One region of the Klebsiella sp. WP3-W18-ESBL-02 genome, then DNA from elsewhere that is predicted to be linked to it. Evidence: predicted binding sites of a transcription regulator. Region 1 holds the regulator's gene; the other holds the start of a gene.
The links. Region 1 encodes sigma-54, which starts transcription at its own class of promoters, with help from an activator protein. Its sites were predicted from a motif close to GTTGGCACANNTTTCGCTNT; they were not measured.

Region 1 (4,391 bases):
CTGGTGGCGCTTGTCCTGATCGGCCTTAATCTTGCCGATAAAGAAGACAGCGGCCCGGTGACAACAAACGCTGGCGATCCAACTTATAAAAGCGAGCATACCGATACGGTGGTGTACAGCCCCGAAGGCGCGCTCTCCTACCGGTTAATTGCCGAACACGTGGAGTATTTTTCCGATCAGAGTCTGTCGTGGTTTACTCGCCCCGTACTGACAACATTTGACGCCGCCAAGGTGCCAACCTGGTCGATTAAAGCCGATAAAGCGAAGCTGACCAACGACCGCATGCTGTACCTCTACGGGCACGTTGAAATCAACGCGCTGACAGAAGACGCACAACTGCGTAAGATTACGACGGATAATGCCCAGGTAAACCTGATAACTCAGGATGTTTCCTCTGACGATCTGGTGACGTTATACGGCACAACATTTAATTCCAGCGGCCTGAAAATGCGCGGCAATTTACGCAGCAAAAACGCCGAGCTGATTGAAAAGGTTAGAACCTCTTATGAAATTCAGAACAAACAAACTCAGCCTTAAGCTGGCGCTCGTCGCTTCTCTGCTGGCCGCTAGCCTGCCGGCCATGGCGGTGACCGGCGATACCAATCAACCGATTCACATTGAATCCGATCAGCAGTCGTTGGATATGCAGGGCAACGTCGTGACCTTTACCGGCAACGTCGTCGTCACCCAGGGCACAATCAAAATTAACGCTGACAAAGTGGTCGTGACCCGCCCTGCGAATCAGCAGGGTAAAGAAGTTATTGAAGGCTACGGCAATCCGGCCACCTTCTACCAGATGCAGGACAACGGCAAACCGGTGAAAGGCCATGCGTCGAAAATGCGCTATGAGCTGGCGAACGACTTCGTGGTGCTGACCGGCAACGCTTACCTTGAGCAGCTCGACAGCAACATCAAGGGCGACAAGATCACGTACCTGGTCAAGGAACAGAAAATGCAGGCGTTTAGCGATAAAGGCAAACGCGTGACCACCGTTCTGGTGCCATCCCAGCTGCAGGACAAGTCCAAAGATCAGGCTCCGGCACAGAAGAAGAGTAACTAATCCGTTATGGCGACATTAACTGCAAAAAATCTGGCGAAGGCCTACAAAGGCCGCCGCGTAGTGGAAGATGTCAGTCTGACCGTGAATTCCGGTGAGATTGTGGGTCTGCTTGGGCCAAACGGCGCGGGTAAAACCACCACCTTCTACATGGTGGTTGGGATCGTGCCGCGCGACGCGGGCAATATCATCATTGATGACGAAGACATCAGCCTGCTGCCGCTGCACGCGCGCGCGCGCCGGGGTATCGGCTATCTGCCGCAGGAAGCCTCTATTTTCCGCCGTCTGAGCGTTTACGATAACCTGATGGCCGTGCTGCAAATCCGCGACGATCTGAGCAACGAACAGCGTGAAGACCGTGCTAAAGAGCTGATGGAAGAGTTCCACATCGAGCATCTGCGCGACAGTCTGGGCCAGGCGCTATCCGGCGGGGAACGCCGCCGCGTCGAAATCGCCCGCGCGCTGGCGGCAAACCCGAAATTTATCCTGCTGGATGAACCGTTTGCCGGCGTAGACCCGATTTCGGTTATCGACATTAAACGTATTATCGAACACCTGCGCGACAGCGGCCTTGGCGTACTGATTACCGACCACAACGTCCGTGAAACGCTGGCGGTGTGTGAACGCGCTTATATCGTCAGCCAGGGGCATCTGATTGCCCACGGTACCCCTCAGGAGATCCTACAAGACGAACATGTTAAACGCGTGTATCTTGGGGAAGACTTCAGACTCTGATAGGGTAGTGGTTAACGACGTTAGCGGGAGATATTCGTTCTGAACATGAAGCAAGGTTTGCAATTAAGGCTCAGCCAACAGCTTGCCATGACGCCACAGCTGCAGCAGGCTATTCGTCTGCTGCAGCTGTCTACGCTGGAACTTCAGCAGGAACTCCAGCAGGCGCTGGAGAGCAACCCCCTGCTCGAGCAAACCGATCTTCACGAAGAAGTAGAAACTCAGGAAGCCACCGATCACGAAACGCTGGACAGCGTTGACGCGCTGGAAAAGCCCGATATGCCCGAAGAGCTGCCGCTTGACGCCAGCTGGGACGAGATCTATACCGCCGGGACGCCTTCCGGCACCGGGGCCGACTACCAGGACGACGAGCTGCCGGTTTACCAGGGCGAAACAACCCAGTCGCTGCAGGATTACCTGATGTGGCAGGTTGAACTGACGCCGTTTACCGATACCGACCGCGCCATCGCCACCTCCATCGTCGACGCGGTGGACGACACCGGCTACCTCACCGTTTCCGTGGAAGATATTCGCGAAAGCATCGGCGACGACGAGATTGGCCTCGATGAAGTGGAAGCGGTGTTGAAGCGTATCCAACGCTTCGATCCGGTAGGCGTCGCCGCCAAAGATCTCCGCGACTGTTTGCTGATCCAGCTTTCCCAGTTCTCACCTACGACGCCGCGTCTTGATGAAGCTCGCCTAATCATCAGTGAGCATCTGGATCTGCTCGCCAACCATGACTTCCGTTCGCTGATGCGCGTCACGCGGCTGAAAGAAGACGTGCTGAAAGAAGCGGTCGATCTGATCCAGTCATTAGATCCGCGCCCCGGCCAATCGATCCAGACCGGTGAACCTGAATACGTCATTCCTGACGTGCTGGTGCGTAAGGTGAACGATCGCTGGGTGGTGGAACTGAACGCCGACAGCATCCCGCGTCTGCAGATTAACCAGCACTATGCGGGCATGTGCAATAACGCCCGCAACGACGCCGACAGCCAGTTTATCCGCAGCAACCTGCAGGAAGCGAAGTGGCTGATTAAGAGTCTGGAAAGCCGCAACGACACGCTGCTGCGCGTCAGCCGCTGCATCGTTGAACAGCAGCAGGCCTTTTTCGATCTTGGCGAAGAGTATATGAAACCGATGGTGCTGGCGGACATCGCCCAGACCGTCGAAATGCACGAGTCCACGATTTCGCGTGTTACCACGCAGAAGTATTTGCATAGCCCACGGGGCATTTTCGAGCTTAAGTATTTCTTCTCCAGCCACGTCAGCACCGAGGGCGGCGGCGAAGCCTCGTCCACGGCGATTCGTGCACTGGTGAAGAAATTGATTGCCGCGGAGAATCCCGCAAAACCACTGAGCGACAGTAAACTGACCACCATGCTCTCTGAACAGGGTATCATGGTGGCACGGCGCACCGTTGCAAAGTACCGAGAGTCTTTATCCATTCCGCCGTCTAACCAGCGTAAACAGCTGGTCTGACACTACTGATAAGGAAGACACTATGCAGCTCAACATCACTGGACACAACGTCGAAATTACCGAGCCAATGCGCGAATTCGTGAATGCGAAATTCAGCAAGCTGGAACAATTCTTCGAGAGGATCAATCAGGTCCATATTGTGTTAAAAGTGGAGAAATTGACGCACATCTCGGATGCTACACTGCACGTTAACGGGGGCGAACTTCATGCCAGCGCGGAAGGGCAGGATATGTACGCCGCTATCGACGGTTTAATCGATAAACTGGCGAGACAGTTAAACAAGCACAAAGATAAACTAAAACAACATTGATTGTCCGAGCAGCCGCCCGATATGCCCGGCATATCGGGCGGCGCTTAGGTGAAATTATGACAAATAACGATTCGGCTCTACAACTGAGCAATGTCCTTAACCAGGAATGTACCCGCAGTGCAGTACACTGCCAGAGTAAAAAACGCGCGCTTGAGATCATCAGCGAGCTGGCGGCTAAACAACTTAGCCTGCCGCCGCAGGTGGTGTTTGAAGCCATTCTGACCCGTGAAAAAATGGGCAGTACCGGCATCGGTAACGGTATCGCGATCCCGCACGGCAAGCTGGAAGAAGATACGCTGCGCGCCGTCGGCGTGTTTGTGCAGTTGGAAACGCCAATCGCCTTCGACGCCATCGACAACCAGCCGGTCGATTTACTCTTTGCGCTACTGGTGCCGGCAGACCAGACCAAAACCCACCTGCATACGCTTTCCCTGGTGGCAAAACGTCTGGCGGATAAAACCATTTGTCGCCGCCTGCGCGCCGCGCAGAGCGACGAAGAGCTGTATCAAATCATCACCGATACGGAAACCCACGATGATGCATAATGGACATCACATCGTACTGAGGAGAAACGGTACATGGTACTGATGATCGTCAGCGGCCGCTCTGGCTCGGGAAAATCAGTGGCCCTGAGGGCGCTGGAAGATATGGGCTTCTACTGCGTGGATAACCTGCCGGTGGTGCTGCTGCCGGAACTGGCGAAAACGCTGGCTGACCGCGAGATATCGGCCGCCGTCAGCATTGACGTGCGTAACATGCCCGAAACGCCGGAAATCTTCGAACGTGCAATGGAGAACCTGCCGGACAACT
Region 2 (4,391 bases), 660 kb from region 1:
GCCAACTGGTAAATTCAATTTTGCCGGAGTGCTGGTCGATCAGGCTGCGCGCGATCGACAGACCCAGCCCGGTGCCACCTTCGCGCCCGCTGACCATCGGATAAAACAGCGTATCCTGCAAATGTGATGGAATGCCGGGGCCGTTATCTTCGACATCAATGCGGGCGGCCAGGCGGTAGCGAACGCCGTGCAGCGTTAACTGAAAAGCAGTACGGGTGCGCAGGACAATTTCGCCGCCTTCTGGCCCCAATGCCTGAAGGGCATTACGCACGATATTAAGCAAAACTTGCTCAATCTGGTCGGGATCGTGCGGTAATTCCGGCAAGCTTGGATCGTAGTCGCGCACCAGCTTGACGTTTTCCGGCAGCTCCATCGACACCAGCTTCACTACCCGTTCGGCCACTTTATGAATGCTCTCGGTCACATGCGTACCGGGATGCTGGGGGCCAAGCAGGCGATCGACCAGATTACGCAGGCGGTCGGCCTGTTCGATAATCACGTTGGTGTATTCGGTGAGCGCTGGATCGGGTAGCGCTTTGCTGAGCAGCTGCGCTGCGCCGCGCAGGCCGCCAAGCGGGTTTTTAATCTCGTGTGCCAGCCCGCGGACCAGATCGCGTGCGGCAATCTGCTGGGCGTGCTGGAGCTGTTCCTGGCTCAGGCGACGCTGATTATCCATGGGTGCCATCTCCAGCAAAATAAAGCCGTCAGGCAGCCGCTGGGCGGTGAGCGAAAGAATGTGCGAACGACCGTCGATGACCAGTGTCACTTCGTTATCGGTGAACCCCTGGCCGGTTTGCAGGCTCTCCTGCATTAAACCGACGTTAAGCGAGAAATAGCTCAACAGTTCGGGAAGCGGAGTACCGAAAAGTTTACGCGCGCTCTGCGCCAGCAGCTGCTGCGCCGCCGGATTGGCGTAGTGAACGGCGAGGTCGTCATCGACCAACAAAATGCTGTTGATTAACGAGTTAAGGATCTGCCCAGCATCGGGCAGTGCGCCTGTTGCCATTTAGCAGTCTCCTGAAAAGGCTTGCACTGTTTTAGTGCAGTATAGCTTTTTACGGATAAAAAGCGCGGAAGATCAGGTTGTTGGTGGAGAAAAAAGCCCATCCTGAGATGGGCTGAAAGTTTCCACGGCAACTCAATTCCAGATTGTCGCGCCAGCGCCCATCGGCAATGACGCGACCTCATCCAGACAGTACAACTCAAAACGTCTTAGACGCTGTAGTACAGTTCGAACTCAACCGGGTGCGGAGTCATGCGTACGCGGTCGTTTTCTTCCGTGCGCAGCGTGATGTAAGCGTCGATAGCTTCATCAGTGAATACGCCGCCAGCCGTCAGGAACTCGCGATCTGCGTCCAGTGCCTGCAGCGCTTCTTCCAGAGAGCCTGCAACCTGTGGGATCTCTTTCGCTTCTTCCGGCGGCAGGTCGTACAGGTTTTTATCCATGGCTTCGCCCGGATGGATTTTGTTCTTGATACCGTCAAGGCCAGCCATCAGCAGCGCGGCGAAGCACAGGTACGGGTTAGCCGCCGGGTCCGGGAAGCGCACTTCGATACGACGCGCTTTCGGAGATGCAACCACCGGAATACGGATGGAAGCAGAACGGTTACGCGCAGAGTAAGCCAGCATAACCGGCGCTTCGTAACCCGGGACCAGACGCTTGTAGGAGTTGGTGGTCGGGTTCGCCAGGGCGTTGATCGCTTTCGCGTGTTTGATGACGCCGCCGATGTAGTACAGCGCCTGCTCAGACAGACCCGCATATTTGTCACCGGAGAACAGGTTTACGCCGTTCTTGGACAGGGACATGTGGCAGTGCATGCCGGAACCGTTATCGCCAAACATTGGTTTTGGCATAAAGGTCGCGGTTTTACCGAAACGGTGCGCAACGTTGTGCACAACGTATTTGTAGATCTGAATTTCGTCCGCTTTCTTGGTCATGGTGTTGAAGCGGGTCGCGATTTCGTTCTGGCCAGCGGTTGCCACTTCGTGGTGATGCGCTTCAACCACCAGGCCCATCTCTTCCATGATCAGACACATGGTAGAACGGATGTCCTGTGAGGAATCAACCGGAGGAACCGGGAAGTAACCGCCTTTCACGCCAGGACGGTGACCTTTGTTACCGCCTTCGTATTTGGTGGAGGAGTTCCATGCGCCTTCGATATCGTCGATAGCCACGTGGGAACCGGAGATAGATGCGCCGAAGCGGATGTCATCAAACAGGAAGAATTCTGGCTCTGGCCCGAACAGAACGGTGTCTGCGATGCCGGTAGCGCGCAGGTACTCTTCAGCGCGTTTCGCGATAGAGCGCGGGTCGCGGTCGTAGCCCTGCAGGGTGCCTGGTTCCAGGATGTCACAACGAATAATCAGGGTAGACTCTTCAAAGAACGGGTCGATGAGAGCGGTAGATGCGTCCGGCATCAGAACCATGTCTGATTCGTTAATGCCTTTCCAGCCGCCGATGGAGGAGCCGTCAAACATTTTGCCTTCTTCGAAGAATTCGGCATTAACCTGATGGGCAGGAATAGTGACGTGCTGTTCTTTACCTTTGGTATCGGTAAAGCGCAGATCGACAAACTTCACTTCATGCTCATTCAGCATCGTCAAAACGTGTTCAGCGGACATACTTTACATCTCCCGGATTTGTCATTGTCGTCGTGGTAACGAGGTCTTCAATCACTGCTTAAAAGTGGCGGTGTTGCCGTGAAAAATATAAAGCGAAATCTGTGCCAACTTTTAAATCACCCCCAAAAGGCGTTATCATGCGCACCATAGTGCAAAATGGCTGCACCATGATAGTCTTTTTGCACCATTATAGTGCTTACACGCGAGCGTTGAGCACCATATTGGTGCAAATTGTGATTAGGTGCCCTTTTTATGCTCCGTGAAAGCGATCACAAAGAAACTCTGCGATACTTGTTTGCGGAGGATCTCTGTGATCCTGTTTTGTAGTGCGATTAATCCGTGTACAATAACGCGCTATTTCTAATGCCCGAGGCAAAGTTGTGATCGAAAATTTGCGTAACATCGCCATCATTGCTCACGTTGACCATGGTAAAACGACCCTGGTTGACAAGCTGCTGCAGCAATCCGGTACGTTCGACGAACGTGCTGAAACTCAAGAGCGTGTGATGGACTCCAACGATTTGGAGAAAGAGCGTGGGATTACCATCCTCGCAAAAAACACCGCTATCAAATGGAATGACTACCGTATCAACATCGTTGATACCCCGGGGCACGCCGACTTCGGTGGTGAAGTTGAGCGCGTTATGTCCATGGTTGACTCCGTGCTGCTGGTAGTTGATGCCTTCGATGGCCCGATGCCGCAAACGCGCTTCGTGACCAAAAAAGCATTTGCCCACGGCCTGAAACCGATTGTTGTTATCAACAAGGTTGACCGTCCGGGCGCGCGTCCTGACTGGGTTGTTGATCAGGTCTTCGACCTGTTCGTTAACCTCGACGCGACCGACGAACAGCTGGACTTCCCGATCATCTACGCTTCGGCGCTGAACGGTATTGCCGGTCTGGATCACGAAGACATGGCTGAAGACATGACCCCGCTGTATCAGGCGATTGTTGACCATGTACCGGCTCCGGACGTTGACCTTGACGGTCCGTTCCAGATGCAGATCTCCCAGCTGGACTACAACAACTACGTTGGCGTCATCGGTATCGGCCGCATCAAACGCGGTAAAGTGAAACCGAACCAGCAGATCACTATCATCGATAGCGAAGGCAAAACCCGTAACGGTAAAGTCGGTAAAGTCCTGACCCACCTGGGTCTGGAACGTATTGACAGCACCCTCGCGGAAGCGGGCGATATCATCGCGATCACCGGTCTGGGTGAGCTGAACATCTCCGACACCATCTGCGATCCGCAGAACGTCGAAGCGCTGCCGGCACTGTCCGTCGATGAGCCGACCGTTTCTATGTTCTTCTGCGTTAACACCTCTCCGTTCTGTGGTAAAGAAGGTAAATTCGTTACCTCTCGTCAGATCCTTGACCGCCTGAACAAAGAGCTGGTGCACAACGTAGCGCTGCGCGTTGACGAAACCGAAGACGCTGATGCGTTCCGCGTTTCTGGCCGTGGTGAACTGCACCTGTCCGTTCTGATTGAAAACATGCGTCGTGAAGGTTTCGAACTGGCGGTTTCCCGTCCGAAAGTTATCTTCCGTGAAATCGACGGCCGCAAACAAGAGCCGTACGAAAACGTCACGCTGGACGTCGAAGAGCAGCACCAGGGTTCTGTCATGCAGGCACTGGGCGAGCGTAAAGGCGACCTGAAAAACATGAATCCAGACGGTAAAGGCCGCGTACGTCTCGACTACGTGATCCCGAGCCGTGGTCTGATCGGCTTCCGTTCAGAGTTCATGACCATGACTTCCGGTACCGGT

Region 2: a site for sigma-54 is predicted at 2,712-2,731, ahead of glnA (glutamate--ammonia ligase). Genes of this name have one in related genera too.

What each region holds. Positions count from the first base shown of each region.
Region 1 is NZ_AP021972.1:586,150-590,540, reverse strand. Features, by position in the region: gene lptC (LPS export ABC transporter periplasmic protein LptC) at 1-537, shown strand, start outside; gene lptA (lipopolysaccharide ABC transporter substrate-binding protein LptA) at 506-1,060, shown strand; gene lptB (LPS export ABC transporter ATP-binding protein) at 1,067-1,792, shown strand; gene rpoN (RNA polymerase factor sigma-54) at 1,838-3,271, shown strand; gene hpf (ribosome hibernation promoting factor) at 3,294-3,581, shown strand; gene ptsN (PTS IIA-like nitrogen regulatory protein PtsN) at 3,638-4,126, shown strand; gene rapZ (RNase adapter RapZ) at 4,160-4,391, shown strand, end outside.
Region 2 is NZ_AP021972.1:5,084,881-5,089,271, reverse strand. Features, by position in the region: gene glnL (nitrogen regulation protein NR(II)) at 1-1,006, opposite strand, end outside; gene glnA (glutamate--ammonia ligase) at 1,213-2,622, opposite strand; gene typA (ribosome-dependent GTPase TypA) at 3,003-4,391, shown strand, end outside.